Symmachiella macrocystis: one gene and its partner. The protein of the gene in region 1 interacts with the protein of each later gene in a pairwise test. Links are inferred from orthologs where the notes say so. Each region holds a gene or a part of one and is shown on either strand. Other genes may lie near its edges.

Evidence for each region.
Region 2: the proteins of tpiA (region 1) and pepT interact in binary tests that used the Escherichia coli proteins (3 or more experiments, as listed by UniProt). The link is inferred for Symmachiella macrocystis from one-to-one orthologs.

Annotation. Positions count from the first base shown.
Region 1 is NZ_SJPP01000001.1:3,970,519-3,978,056, forward strand. What follows is about bases 78-2,939. They hold tpiA (triose-phosphate isomerase), read left to right. Parts: upstream 78-1,052; coding sequence 1,053-1,826; downstream 1,827-2,939. Other genes in these bases: pheA (prephenate dehydratase), read left to right, coding at 78-724; secG (preprotein translocase subunit SecG), read left to right, coding at 1,924-2,364; CA54_RS15390 (YicC/YloC family endoribonuclease), read left to right, coding at 2,443-2,939. Outside these bases: more of pheA, read left to right, coding at 1-77; more of CA54_RS15390, read left to right, coding at 2,940-3,327; gmk (guanylate kinase), read left to right, coding at 3,424-4,017; CA54_RS15400 (DNA-directed RNA polymerase subunit omega), read left to right, coding at 4,022-4,291; bifunctional phosphopantothenoylcysteine decarboxylase/phosphopantothenate--cysteine ligase CoaBC, read left to right, coding at 4,484-5,032; CA54_RS15410 (mercuric reductase), read right to left, coding at 5,040-6,560; CA54_RS15415 (TVP38/TMEM64 family protein), read right to left, coding at 6,553-7,320. UniProt on the Escherichia coli protein: Involved in the gluconeogenesis. Catalyzes stereospecifically the conversion of dihydroxyacetone phosphate (DHAP) to D-glyceraldehyde-3-phosphate (G3P).
Region 2 is NZ_SJPP01000001.1:144,019-151,476, reverse strand. Bases 1,981-4,762 are described here. They hold pepT (peptidase T), read left to right. Parts: upstream 1,981-2,644; coding sequence 2,645-3,880; downstream 3,881-4,762. Other genes in these bases: CA54_RS00575 (methyltransferase domain-containing protein), read left to right, coding at 4,546-4,762; CA54_RS00585 (S1 RNA-binding domain-containing protein), read left to right, coding at 1,981-2,457. In the rest of the region: CA54_RS00590 (formylglycine-generating enzyme family protein), read left to right, coding at 1-341; more of CA54_RS00585, read left to right, coding at 670-1,980; more of CA54_RS00575, read left to right, coding at 4,763-5,226; CA54_RS00570 (outer membrane protein assembly factor BamB family protein), read right to left, coding at 5,625-7,458. UniProt on the Escherichia coli protein: Cleaves the N-terminal amino acid of tripeptides.

The DNA of each region.
Region 1 (7,538 bases):
TAGTATTGCCACGGTGTTCGAGGAAGTGAATCGCGGACTGGCCGATTTTGGCATCGTTCCCATCGAAAACAGTACCGATGGGCGCGTGGTCGACACTTTGGATATGTTCACGCGGTTGCCTTTGAAAATCTGCGCCGAAGTCCAAATCAGCATCCATCACAATCTGATGTCACGCTGTCCCCGCGGCGAAATCACGGAAATCTACAGCAAACCGCAAGCACTTTCGCAATGTCGTGACTGGCTCAGCCGCAATATGCCGCAAGCACGGTTGATTGAGGTCACCAGTACGTCGACAGCCGCTCAGTTGGCGCGCGACAAGCAAGGTGTGGGAGCCATTGCCAGCTGGCAAGCCTCGACCGAGTATGACCTGCAGATCGTGGCTGAAGATATTCAAGACAACAAGAACAACGTCACTCGCTTTGCCGTGATCGGTGATCACGTGAACAAGGCGTCGGGCGATGACAAGACAGCGATTCTGCTGCAAATTTCGCACAAACCAGGCTCGCTGGCCGACACATTGGCGATCTTCAAGCGAAACAAGGTCAACTTGACCTGGATCGAGTCGTTTCCGTTGAAGGGGCCGGAAGTGGGTTATTTGTTCTTCTTGGACTTTGAAGGACATTCCAAAGAGGCCCGGGTCAAACGTGCATTGTCAGAACTGGAGCGGCGTGCGGTGCGGATCGAAGTGCTAGGTTCGTATCCCCGCAGCCCTTCGATTGAATAACCCATGCCCCTCGACCGATTGCTGTGTTGAGCACGGAACGCTCGGTTTGGTGCAACGGTCCTGACCGTTCTCGGCTAACTACGGGGATTTTCCAGGCTGCGTCCGCCTTGACGTTTCCCGGCGTGGGCACGAGAATCGCGACGGGGCGCTCCCTCCCCTCGATCATGGTCGTCTCCCGATGGCGAGGTTCCGCATTGGCGTTGCTGCAGTGCCTCGTGGGAATCGATCGGCTGGTGGGGAGTCGTTGAACATACAATTTGTGCCGCAGTCGCTCGATGTGCAGACTGGCGGCAAATTCTTAGAGAGCTAATTTGAAGGATATGGTGTTATGAGGCGGCTATTTGTTGCCGGGAACTGGAAAATGAACCTGCTGGGAGCCTCGGCAAAGCAACTCGCCGAGGGGGTCGCAGCGGCTGTTCCGGCGGATGAGTCAGCGATTGACGCGCTGGTTTGTCCCCCATACCCGTATTTACGGGCCGTGGGCGGGGCCGTAGATGGCAGTGGTGTGCAATTGGGCGCACAGGACGTTTACCACGAACCTGAAGGGGCCTTCACGGGCGAAGTCTCGGCCGACATGCTTGCCGATGTCGGGTGCGGCTGGGTGATTCTGGGGCACAGCGAACGGCGTCACGTCATTGGCGAAACGGATGAGCTGATCAACAAAAAGGTCGCCGCAGCACTCAAAGCGGGGCTGAAAGTGATGCTCTGCGTGGGGGAATTGCTGAGTGATCGCGAAGCCAATCAAACCGAAGCGGTCGTCGACGCACAATTGACTGGATCGCTGAAAGGGGTTAGCGACGCAGACATGGCGAATGTCGCAGTGGCCTACGAACCGGTGTGGGCCATCGGCACCGGCGTGACGGCTTCCAAAGAACAAGCGGAATCCGCCCATGCTCATGTTCGCAAATGGCTGGCGGGTCGTTACAATTCAGAGGTCGCCGAGGCCACGCGGATCCTCTACGGCGGCAGTGTCAAACCGGACAACGCTGCGGAATTGATGTCGCAGCCGAATATCGACGGTGTTCTGGTCGGCGGCGCGAGTCTGAAAACGGATTTATTCGTGCCGATCATCGAAGCGGCGCAGCAAGTTGCCGCGTCTTAAATTGCATTTGACCTATTCACGACCACCGGGACCAACGCCACGGGGCACGTCCATTTAATTTGCTGGCGCCGATCCGCGGCGGCGTTGAAAGGAAGTCATGGGAACTTTCATTTTAGTTTTGCTGACCATCACCGGTCTGTTGTTGATGTTTATTATCCTGCTGCAACGAGGACGTGGCGGCGGGCTGGCAGGTGCCTTGGGCGGGGCCGGGGGGCAAAGCGCCTTCGGGACCAAGGCGGGTGACGTGTTCACACGAATTACGGTTGGTTTGGCCGTGTTTTGGGTCGTGTTGGCTTGCGTCTCGATCTTTGTGGTCAAGCCGAACGACTTGTACGATGGGGGAACCCTCGGCAATAATCCTACTGCTGGCGTCAGCGCCGGTAAGGACAAAGGGGATGCGGAAAGTCAGGACGAGACGCCGAAAGCCGACGGTGATGAAGCGGCCGGCGAGTTGGACCTGGGTTCGCTCGAAGAAGAAACGCAGCCGGCAACTCCCCCCGCCGATACGACGAGCGGCACTCCCGAAAAGCAGGAATAGTATCGGGACGGACCCCCCCCCACAGTTACGCCGCAATCGGCGAATGGCCATTGATATGAGCAACAAGGCGTAATCGACGTGCTGTTGAGTATGACCGGGTTTGGCGAAACGCGCCACCAAGACGACCGCATGAGCGTGTCCGTCGAAGTACGTACCGTCAACAATCGCTACCTCAAACTGTCTATCAAATGCGCCGATGTGTACGGGGCTTTCGAAGGCGAAATCGAGAAGATCGCGCGCGAGTATATCTCGCGGGGAACGGTGATGGTCGCGGTTCGCGTAGAACGGGTTGCCACAGCTGCCGATGTGCGGCTCAATGAAATGGCGCTGCAAACTCTCAGTGAACAGTTGCAAGGACTCGCGGCAAAAATGGGTGACGTGGCGGTCGGGCCGCTTACCGATTTGTTGGCACTGCCCAATGCTGTGATCGATGACAGTAAACGCAACATCGACATCGACGCCGACTGGAAAATCATTCAAGACTGCCTGCACGGAGCGCTAAAGAACCTTCAACTGTTTCGCGAAGAAGAAGGCCGGTCCATGCGGGAGGATTTGCTCCTGCAAAAAGAGATTATCGCCAAACAGTTACAAAAAACGCGAGAACGCGCCCCGTTGGTGGTCAGTGAATACCGCGAAAAAATCCTAGACCGCGTACGAAAGACATTGGCCGAAACGGATGCCAAGGTCGATGAAACCAACCTGATTCGCGACGTCAGTATTTTTTCCGACCGAGCCGACATCAACGAAGAAATCGCGCGATTGGAGTGCCACCTGGATCAATTGGCTGCGTTTCTGAACGAGAAGTCGTCGTCCGGGCGGAAGCTGGAGTTTCTCAGCCAAGAGATGTTTCGCGAGATCAACACGATCGGCTCCAAGGCGAACGACGTGCAGATTGCCCACAGCGTGGTGGAAATGAAGGCCGCCATCGAAAAGATGCGGGAAATGTTGCAGAATATAGAATAGGCTCCCCCCGGCCGACCGGTAATACGACCGTGTCGAAACGGGAATTGAATTCACACGATTACCCCTTAACCCATTTTGTCGAACTCAGCTTGCACCGTGACCGCACCGGAAACTCGCCCTTTTGTTGATATTCGCGTCTTAGTGCTTTCCGGACCAAGTGGAAGCGGAAAGTCGACGATTGTGGACCGTCTGGTGAACGTGGCGCCGGTACAATTGGTCAAGGTGGTCTCAGCCACAACACGACCACCGCGGGCGGGTGAGGTCAACGGGCGGGATTACTACTTTTTGTCGCCAGAGGAATTTGAGCAAAAACGCCAAGCCGGAGAATTCATCGAATGCGAGGAAGTGCACGGCAACGGAAACTGGTACGGCACACTGCGTAGCGAACTGACCCGCGCCCAACAAGCCGGGGCATGGGCCTTCTTGGAAATCGACGTCCAAGGTGCTTTGTCGATCATCAAGGAATACCCCGACGCGGTGTCGGTGTTTTTGACGACCGCCTCGGAAGGGGACTATGAACAACGCCTGCGCAACCGCGGGACGGAGTCGGAAGATGCGATCCAGCAGCGATTGGAAACGGCTCGACGGGAATTGAAACTGTCTAAAGAATACAAACATATCGTAGTCAACGACGACTTGGACCGAGCGGTCTCCGAGATCTGTCACATACTTGCAAGTGCGGAGGGTTAAGACATTGTACGATGAACTGATGGAAGAACAGATTGTCAATAAAGTGGGCGGCCGGTTTAAGCTATCCACATTGATTCAAAAGCGAATGGTGGCGCTCAACCGCGGTTCCCGGCCCTTGGTGGAAATTCAATCCAAGGATGCCATGGAGATCGTGATTCGCGAAATCATGGAAGATAAAATCTATCTCGACAACTCGGGGAACTTGGCGATTGCCGCCGACGAGGGTCCGGATGCCGACGGTGACGACGCCGGTCCCAGCCTGGAAGATCTCTAAAGCCCGTATCAAAACCTAGTTGAGTTAGTTCTGAAAACTCGCAGAGCGGTCTCAGCGCGACGTGTCTGAGGGTTTGCAAACGGCTGGCAGGAATCTGTTTCGTCACGCATCATGCTCGATGGATAGGTTTTGTATTCAATGACTGGGAAGGACCGGTTGATCCCGCCGCCCCGGCCAGATTGAGAACGATCCATGAATGACCGCGAAGTATTATTGGGCGTGACAGGTGGCATCGCCGCCTATAAGACGGCCGAACTCTGCAGCCGGTTGGTTCAAGCCGGCGCGGGGGTTTCGGTGGTCATGACCACCTCCGCCGAGAAATTCATCGGCCCGACGACGTTTGAAGCCCTGACCGGGCGCCCGGTGCATCGGCAACTCTTTCAACCGCAAGAACACCATATCGGTGAGCACATTGGCTTGGTCCGCCGTGCGGATTTGCTGGTCGTGGCCCCCGCCTCGGCGAATTGTCTGGCAAAATTCGCACACGGCCTCGCCGACGATTTGCTCTCCACCATCGCACTGACGCACACCGGCCCCATCTTGATGGCGCCGGCAATGAATAGCGAAATGTGGCAAAAGCCATCCGTGCAGCGCAACATCGCGCAACTGCGCGAAGACGGTGTACTGTTCATCGAACCAGGCAGCGGCTGGCTCAGCTGCGGCCAAGTCGGCCCCGGCCGCATGGCAGAAGCGGCCGAAATTTTGGACCGCGTGCGGGAATTGCTGGACGTATCGAGTTAGTTGTATTTCACAGCGTCCAGGACAGCCATTTCTCAAACAGCTTTTTCACCAGCGGTGTGAGCCGGGTGCGGTTGTAGGCGTCGGCGGTGCGTTTGATGGCTTCGGCTTGGGTGGGGTAGGGGTGGATCGTTTTGGCGATCTTGCCCAGGCCCACGTTGCCGGTCATTGCTGTCGTGATTTGTGAGATCATGTCTCCCGCATGAGAGGCGACGATGGTGGCGCCGATGATTTTATCGGTGCCGCGTCGCAGATGGATTTTGATGAAACCATCGGTTCCGCCATCTAAAATTGCCCGGTCGACGCCGGACAGTTCCTGCTTGAACGTATCGACCTCGAATCCTTTTTCTTGGGCCTGGTACTCAGAGAGTCCGACGTGGGCAATCTCCGGGTCGGTGAAAGTACACCAGGGGATGTTGAGCGAGGACGTCTTGGCCCGGCCTTTGAACAGCGCGTTCTGGATAACGATACGGGCCATGGCATCGGCGGTGTGGGTGAATTTGTAGGGAAAGCAGATATCACCGGCGGCAAAGACATTGTGATTCGTTGTGCGGAGCTTGTCATCGACAACCACGCCGGTTTTTTTGTCGTATTCAACGCCGGCAGCTTCCAGGCCAAGCCCTTCGACGTTCGGTTGCCGTCCGGCGCTGACCAGAATCGCATCGCAATCGATCTGCCTCGCCGCGCCGCCTGCGATGAAGGTGATTGATTTATCAGTGCCGTTGTCGCGGACGGAATCAATGTGACAATCGACGTGAAGGTCCACGCCATCGGCGACCAAGGCTTGCTGAACGATTGCTGCTGCCTCTGCATCTTCTCGGTGAAGAACGTGCGAGTTGGATTCCAGCAAGGTGACGTGCGAGCCGAAGCGGGCGAAGGCTTGCACCATTTCGCAGCCGATCGGGCCACCGCCGATGACGGCCAGTCGGCGGGGAAGCTCGGTTAAGGTAAACAGAGTTTCGTTCGTGAGATAAGCTACGTCGTCGAGTCCGGGGATCGGGGGCATAACTGCCCGCCCGCCGGTGGCGATCACGGCTTTTTTGAAATTCAATGTTTGCCCGTCCACCTCGATCTTATCGGAGCTGGTAAAGGCTCCCTGACCCAGAAAGACATCGACGCCGTTGTCGCGAAATCGTGCCGCTGAGTCGTGTGGGCTAATCTCGGCCCGCAGGCGGCGCATGCGCTGCATCACGGCGGGGAAGTCGACAGTGACTTCGCCAGAAACATTCACGCCGAACTCAGCCGCCCGGCGGATTTGAGCGGCGACGCGCGAGGAACGGATCAGCGCTTTGGAGGGGACGCAGCCCACGTTGAGGCAATCGCCTCCCATCAGATTCCGTTCAATCAACGCCACCTTGGCTCCCAATCCAGCGGCGCCGATGGCTGCGACCAGTCCGGCGGTGCCGGCTCCGATGATCACGAGATGATACCGCGGCTGCGGTTGCGGGTTTTTCCAGTCCGACGGATGTACGTTCGCGACGAGCTCGGCGTTGTAGGAGTCGGCTGGGAGGACTTCAATCGGATCAGACAACGGGTGGGTCTCCGTCAGGGGGTGGTTGGTCGGAGCTCTGCTTGGCTTCGGGGCTTTCGCTGGGTGCGCTGGCCGGCAGTGCGTCTCGTAGCGATTTTTGTGCGATGCGGGTGATGAAAACCGTGGCGACAACGGTCATGACTAGTCCGAATCCGAACAGCAGTTTTTGCCCCAAGCCGCCGTCATAATTTCCGGTAGACAGATCCGCCAAACTTTTCAAAGCCGATCCGATGTACACATACATCGCCGTTCCTGGCAACATACCAATCCAGGAGGCGAGGATGTAATCGCGGAATGAAACGCGCGTGAGGCCGAATGAGTAGTTCAACAGGTTGAAGGGAAACACCGGCGAAAGCCGCGTCAACAGTACGATTTTGAATCCCTGTTCGCCTACAGCGGCATCGATCAAGCGAAACTTTTCGTTCTTGGCAACCTTGGCGGCGATCACGTCTCGTAACAACGTGCGCCCCAACCCAAACGCAGCTGCCGCGCCGAGCGTACTGCCCACCGAAATCGTGACAATGCCGATTGGCACTCCCCAAAGAAAGCCGGCCCCTAACGTCAGGATCGATCCCGGAACGAACAAAACCGTCGCCACCACATAGACAGCTGCCAAGACCACTGGGCCTGTGGATCCCATCCGCTGGACGGCTTCGACAAATTGCAGCAGATACTCTTTGGTGGGCAGAATCGCAATCGCCGCAATTGCGATAACGGCGAGCAAAATAAAAACGCCAATGCGCACCGCCGACCATTTCATAAGGCGAACGATTCTTCGTTAAGGACAGAACATGGCAATAGGGATCGACTCGACACATTTAAGGGATTGGGAGTGTCGTATCTGTAGGATAATTCACACTCTTTGCGATCGTTCTATCCTGGCGAGCAAAGCCTTGACGTTTCTGACGGTTTGAAATGTTACGAATAACACATGATCTGAGCCACTCAAACGGTCGCTCGCTGGGAATTGCCGACCTT
Region 2 (7,458 bases), 3.8 Mb from region 1 along the record:
CGGTGTTAAGTGCGTATGCTTGGCACACGGGGAATGCGGCGGGCAACGACCCCCCAGTCGGCGCGCTGAAGCCGAATGCGTGGGGGCTGTACGACATGCATGGTTACCTGTGGGAATTCGTCAGTGACAGTTGGAGCGATGATTATTCGGCTGCGCCGACAGACGGAAAAAGCCATGCCCCGCAGCGCGCATTGGGCAAAGACGGACAGGTTGTGATGCGTGGTGGGTCCTGGAAAGATCGCTATGAAGAACTCCGGAGCAGCGTTCGAAAGAAGGGTCCGAACGGTTTGAAAGACGATGCTGTTGGGTTTCGCTGCGTGAAAGATCGCGTCAAACCTTAATTTCCTCTCCAAATCGATATTGTGAATATTCCAAATTTGTGGCCATTTTGACGTTACTTTCCATCGCAAGTTGTTTACGCTTGCCTCTTAACGGTGATGTGCGTACGCGCAACAGCGACGTGCAGAAGTTCAGGCGAGGGGGAGTGGCTCCTTCGGTTGAGCGACAGACCACCGCGAGCCGCTCGTACAGATTCCCAAACAACTCCGGTTTTTTGGTGGCCTGGCAGTGGTTATCGATCAACGACATGATTTCGCTACGTAGAGTCCGGTTGCCCGAGAAATGCAAAGTCATTTCGCCGGCATCCACAAAGTTCATCAGGATGTAGTTATGAATTCGGAACAGTCCACTTCAAGTCACAATCCCAATACTAATCAGACGCCCGTGGATGAGCCCGCCGAAGCTGGCGTCGATCAAAAGCCCGCTGACAGCGAAGAGTCATCGCTCCCTACGGCGTCGCCCGAGGCGGGACGGACTGAACCGGAAACCCCGGCTGTGGCCGCCAGCTCTCCCGAGGAGACGAAGCCCGCTGCCGAAGCAACCGATGCTGTTGCCAGTTCACCGGAGCCGCCAGCAGAAGCTGCAGCACCCGAAACGGAAACGCCAGCTACTGAAGCACCGGTCGCAGCATCAACCCCTGATGCGGCGAGTGCGGAACCAGCAGCGCGGCCGCGTGTGAAACTGAACCCGACTGTCGATCCGGCTATGTCTGTGGCGATTCCCAGTCCGTCGCTTGCCGATTCCCGACCGACTAAGCCATCCACCGAGACAGAACCGACCGGTGAAGAAGCGGCTGCAGTCGCTGAAGCACAGGCTGTCCAGTCGACACCTCCTCCGCCCGCGACGCCCTCAGCCGATCCGGTGGCGCTCCCCCCGGCGAACGTCGACTTAGAAGCGGACGTCGAAGCGGAACTTGCCGCTGCCTTAGCTGGCGAAAAACCGACCGAGACGCCGAAGGTTGTGGCGGCTGAAGGTGGGGAAACGACGGAACCGGTCACTGAAGAAGACCTCGAGCCGGGCACAAAACTCAAAGGCCGCGTGCAGTCGATCCAAAAGGACAGCATTCTGCTCGACGTCGGTTTTCGTTCGTCAGCCATGATTCAGCTGCGGCAGTTCGAAGGGCGCAAGCAACCGCAGCTGGGGCAGGAACTAGAAATTGTCATTGATCGTTTCGACGCCGCTGACGGTTTATTGTTAGCCAGTCTGCCGCGGATGGCTCGTTCCGCTGGCAATTGGGATGAAGTCTCGGTCGGACAGATCGTAGACTGTTTGGTCAAAAAATCGAATAAAGGCGGACTGGAAGTCACCGTCAGCAACTTGCGGGGATTCATGCCGGCCAGCCAAGTTGACTTGGGTTTTGTGGAGAGTTTGGACGAATACGTCGGCCAAAAGCTGACCGTGAAGATTATTGAAGTCAAACCCGAGAAACGAAACCTGGTGGTCAGCCGCCGCGCCTACCAGCAGTCCGAGCGGGAAGAAGTTGCTCAAGACTTGTGGAAAACGTTGGAAGCAGGTCAAACGCATTCCGGCACGATCAAGACCGTCAAGGATTATGGGGCGTTCGTCGACATCGGCGGGATTGACGGCTTGTTGCACGTGGCTGAGATGAGTTGGACGCGGGTCAATCATCCGCGCGACATTCTCAAAGTCGGGCAACAACTCGACGTGCAGTTGATTTCGGTCGACGCCGAGAAAAAGAAAATCAGCCTGAGCCTTAAGCAGTTGAAGAAAAACCCCTGGGATGACTGCGTGCAGCGGTATCCCGTGGAGTCGATTGTTCAGGGCAAGGTGACCAACATCACCAATTTTGGCGCTTTCATCGAAATTGAAGAGGGCGTCGAAGGGTTGATTCACATCAGCGAAATCGACTATCGCCGCATCAACAAAGTGTCGGACGTCTTGAAAGAAGGGCAGGAAGTGGAGGCCAAGGTTGTTTCCATTGATGGGGAACGCAAACGGATTGGCCTGTCGATGAAAGCCCTCAAGGCCAAACCGGAGACGGCGAAAAAGCCCAAGGATGAAGACCTCTCACCCAGCGGCGGAGAAGCGTACCAACGCAAACGCAAAGGTCCGCTCAAAGGGGGCACAGGCGGCAGCAGCGGACCGCTGTTTGGTTGATCGTATTAGCGGTGTTACGATGGTTTCGTAGACCGCTGGTGGCGGATTCCGGCAACCCCTGTTCTTGGTGTTGCGATCTAATTAATCCTTGATCCATGTTTCATCCGTGTTCCCTCTGTGGCTAAAATACCCGCCACGGCATTCATGATGGTCCACTTGATTCGACAGGCTAAAGGAGACACGCCCCGTGACCACGCTACTCGACCGGTTTTTGCGCTATGTACGGATTGATACGCAAGCCGATGAAACCAGCGACACTTCACCTAGCACGAGCAAACAACTGACATTATCGCGGCTACTGGCCGAGGAATGTGAGGCGATCGGGCTAGCGGATGTCTCCTGCGACAAGTTCGGCAACGTGATGGCCACGATTCCCGCGACGGTGGATCACGACGCCCCGGTGATCGTCTGGGTGGCACATGTCGACACGTCGCCCGAATTCACAGCCGAGAACGTCAAGCCGATCGTGCATGAGAATTACTCCGGCGGCGACATCGTATTGCCGGGCGATTCGACGCAAGTGATTCGCGTGGATGACAATCCCGTTTTGCGGGAGTTGATCGGTTCGACGATTATCACCACCGACGGAACAACGTTGTTGGGGGCGGATGACAAAGCTGGGGTGGCGGTGATCATGACCGCGGCGGCGTGGCTGATTTGCGATAATACCTTGCCGCGTGGGCCGGTGCGGGTTTGTTTTACCTGCGACGAAGAGATCGGGCGGGGGACGGAGAACCTGGATCTGAAAAAACTGGGCGGCGTCTGCGGTTATACGCTCGACGGTGAAGGGCGGGGAATGATCGACAACGAGACCTTCTCGGCCGATCAAGCGGTGATCACCGTGACGGGCGTGAACACGCATCCATCAAAGGGCAAAGGGGTGATGGTCAATGCGATTCGGATTTTAAGCCGCTATATCGCCGCAATGCCGACCGATTGGCTGAGTCCGGAAACGACTGACGACCGCAATGGGTTTTTGCATCCGTATGTCTTCGAAGGGGGCGTAGCGCAGTCGACGGCACGGATTATTCTACGGGATTTCGATACGGCGAAATTGGCGGAGTATGCGGAACTGTTGGAGGAAATTGCCGAGCCGCTTCGGGAAGAATTTCCAGAGGCCAAGATCGACGTGGCGATTTCGCAGCAGTATCGCAATATGGCCGACGGTTTGAAAACCGAGCCGCGGGCGGTCGCCAAAGCGGTCGAAGCGATGCAAGCGGTGGGGATCGATCCGCTACTGAGCATCATTCGCGGCGGGACAGACGGCTCGCTTTTAACAGAACAAGGCCTGCCAACACCGAACCTTTCCACCGGCCAACACAACCCACACTCGCCACGAGAATGGGCGAGTCTGGATGAGATGCAAACGGCAGCGGATGTGTTGATTAAGCTGGCTGAAGCGTGGAGCACGGAGCGGGTTTGAGCTTAACGCAGCGGAGCCGTAATCTAATCTGACCGTTCATTGCTTAGCCACAGATTGAACACGGATAAAACACAGATTTTCCGTCGGGACTCTCTAACATCCCAAACCGACGGCTTGCCGTCGCATTGTGCGTTCCGTGCCAGACGACGCGCCGGTGTATTGGCAGCGGTGTATATCGCTCGAGCGCTCTCTGCTAACTCAAGTCTCTTTTAAAAACGATCTTCCCGCCACGTAGCGGTCATTCCTGAACCGGTTGATCCTGGTTCCTTTTCTTTGCGGCCTTGGCGAGTTTGCGTGAGGCTTTTTTTCTGCGTTTTTGGGAATATCCGAGATCGATGAGGCCGGTGACAGTCCTCCTCGACTGATGTCGATCATGATATTTGCTGGGTGACTCAGTCGGGCAGGCATTGTATTTGACCCAACCGTGTTAGACTGGGGAAGACGGGATGCTTGTGTTCTGATTGCTCTTGACGGATTTCGCGGATTGTCTTAAATCCACGCGGCGATTTGGGATGGGCTCTCCCCTTTTAGGATTTCAGGAGTGTATACCGGTGAATGCAGTTGCAAAAGAAGTGTGGACGAGAATGCCGGTTTTCGTGAGAAGATTCCTGCACGCGACCAAAACCGATCTGCTCGCCAGACGCTCGCAAAATCAACAAGTCGGTATGGAGAAAGATAGGAACTGGCAGAAGTATTTCTCCGACCAACTTTCCGGCAGGGGGTTGGAGATCGGGGCTCTGCACCAACCGATGCTGACCCATGACCGGATGCAGGTCGACTATATCGATCGTTTGACCACAGCGGACTTGCGGCTACAGTACCCCGAACTCAACAATTTGCCGTTGGTTGAACCGAACCTCATTGGTGATGGGGAAACGTTGGCGAACGTGGAGAATGACAGCTACGATTTTCTGGTTGCATCGCATGTCATCGAACACATGAAAAACCCGCTGGGCTCATTGGCGCAATGGTGCCGCGTGGTCAAGCCAGGAGGGAGAGTCTATCTCGCAGTTCCGGATAAGCGGGCGACCTTTGATGTGAAACGTGAGCGGACCTCGCTTGCGCATCTGATCTTGGATTACCAGCGTCCCTCAGCTGAGCGTGACTATGAACACTACCTCGATTATGCAAATCTGGTGAACCATACCAGCGGCGACGAAGCGATTGTAGAGGCCGACCGACTTTGGGAAATCGACTATAGCATTCATTTTCACGTCTTCATTCCTGAGGACGTCACGGAACTCGTGAATTGGTTTTCCGCTCACGTCTCGCCGGTCAAAATTCTGAAAGGGCCGGTCAGGAATTCGGGCAGCCATGAATTCCACTTCTTGCTGCAAGTGGATTGAATTTGGGGCTGTGCTGCACAACGAAAAAAGCCTCACGCAAAGCCGCAAAACTCGCAAAGCGGTTTGCAATGTCGATTTGATTGGGATGGGTTGTTGTCGATCACGTCGACGCACGACGCAACAGCTTCGGCCGATACCGCCTATCTTATCCCCACCGCGAGAAGCCCCGTGAACGAGGCTCCGTAGTGCACTGTCACGGGCCGATAGACCCGCCGTGAACGACGGGCCTATTACCGCTGCGCGGCCAACGCCGGTAAACCGGCGTCATGCAGATCCCGGCCATCCCGGCCTCCGGACCGGTGCTTGCCAGACTGTCGGTCTTCATCAAAGAACAAACCTGCGTAGAAATCGTCTAGCGCGACTGCGAACGGTCGGTTTGGGTGACCCACCCGGGGTAATTAATCCTCAGCGATTACCTCGACGCCGGATAGGACGGCCTTGTTCGGGCCGGTGGTCCCTAAACCGATGGTGAGGGTTTCTTCGATGGGGATGCCGTGGAACTCACGTATCACCGCACGTTGGGGGCCCTCAGCGGCGGCGGTGATGTCGAAGTCTTTAAGCACGGTTGTGTCTTGTAATGTGACATCGAACTGCCGTTGGCCTGGTTGCAAAGAGGAATTAGGCTCGGTGAAGAAGAGCCGTACCGTGTAGGGCCGGATTGCGACTTCCGCCTTCTTGGGAGCACTGTCCCCTATGTCTAATACCAACTGCGGGGCTCCCTCTTTGTCGCGGTCGCGGGCCTTGGCGACGTGGCTGCCCGAGCCTTCGATGAGAAATGCAACGGCGTTGCCCGGTTTCCAATCGGGACCGTCGACGATTTCCTGCAGCAGGGCTGTCAAATCGGCGGTGCGTTGATCGAGGCCGGTGTCTCCCTCTTTGAGCCACGGTTTGGGTTTCCAATTGACTTCGGCCTTCGTCCGCTTGCGGGAGGAGAGGTTGTCTACTTCCTTTGTAAATTCCGCGGCGTTGGCTGTGGCTTCGGCGGTGATGGTCATATCCGCTTCGGCGCTGGAAGGCTCATCGACTTTGAACTGAATGTAGGCGGACTTAATTTTGGTGCCGCGAGGGATCGGGACGTCCTGAAAACGAATCCCGACCGTTTGGCTGCTGCTATCTTCGACCAATTCCAAGTCACTGCTTCCCAGCGAGACGTCGCCGTTCGAAGCTTCTTCCGCATCGTCGCTGTCCTGTTTGACGGGAACATGCAGGCCAGCTTGATCATTCTGTTTTGGTGTGAGGTGAATCACGATGTCCTGGGCGCCGGTGACTCCCGAAGCGGCGACCCATGGTTGTTCACCGTCGATTCGCGATGCGTGGTGCCGAAAGTAATCGATGTCTCCGTTGACGCTGACATCGATATTTGGGGAGGGGCCGCCCACACTGGGGAACTCCATCCACAGCGTGCCGTTATCCGCGCGACGATCGCCCGGCGCGCCGAAATTAATGCCGACCTGTTTGACACGGTTGCCATCATAGGCGAAGTCGTTGTGCGTCCAGATTTCTAGTCCCGGCATGTGCACCATGGCCAGCGATGTTTGGTTTTGGAAGGAACAACGGCAGGTGCGGGTGTAATCGGGGGCGTTGAGCAAACCACCGGCGGCGATCAAGTTGGACGTACAGCCCGATTTGAATCCACCGAAGTGTCCCGTCCCGCCATCGCCGGTGAGATCAAAAAACGCAGCGGCCGACGAACGGAACGTAATTAGATTCTCGCTGGCGATGGGGTAGTTGCACCCTTTGGTCGAAACGAATGTCCATTCCGCTTTTTGACCGGTGATTGGATCGGTGCGATACCTGACATCGCCGGTGAGTAGGCTGTACATTTTTCCGCCGGCAATGATGTCATCGCCATGCAGAATGGGCGGAGTGGAATATTTCAGCGGCTTGTCCCAGACGACCTCACCGGATTTCGCCTTATAAGCGATCATTCTCGATCCATCTTCGGTACGAACCGTATCATTCGAGGGGCGGGTCGATTGCAACATGAGACCGTGCTCTTGGGAGCAGCTCAGCCAAGTGCCGAAGACATTTTCATTGGTTTGCCAAAGCGGTTCGCCCGTTTGCAGGTCGTAGGCGGTCAATTTGTAGGTTTCGGGCTTGGCTTGTCCCCGGCGCCGGAGTTTCTCTTCCAAGTTGGGCGGCAATTTGTCCAAGCAGTACAAAACACCGTCCATGGCTGTGATGGCGTTGTGTAGAAATCCGTGTTGGGCCTTGGCTCGCCAGCGGATTTTT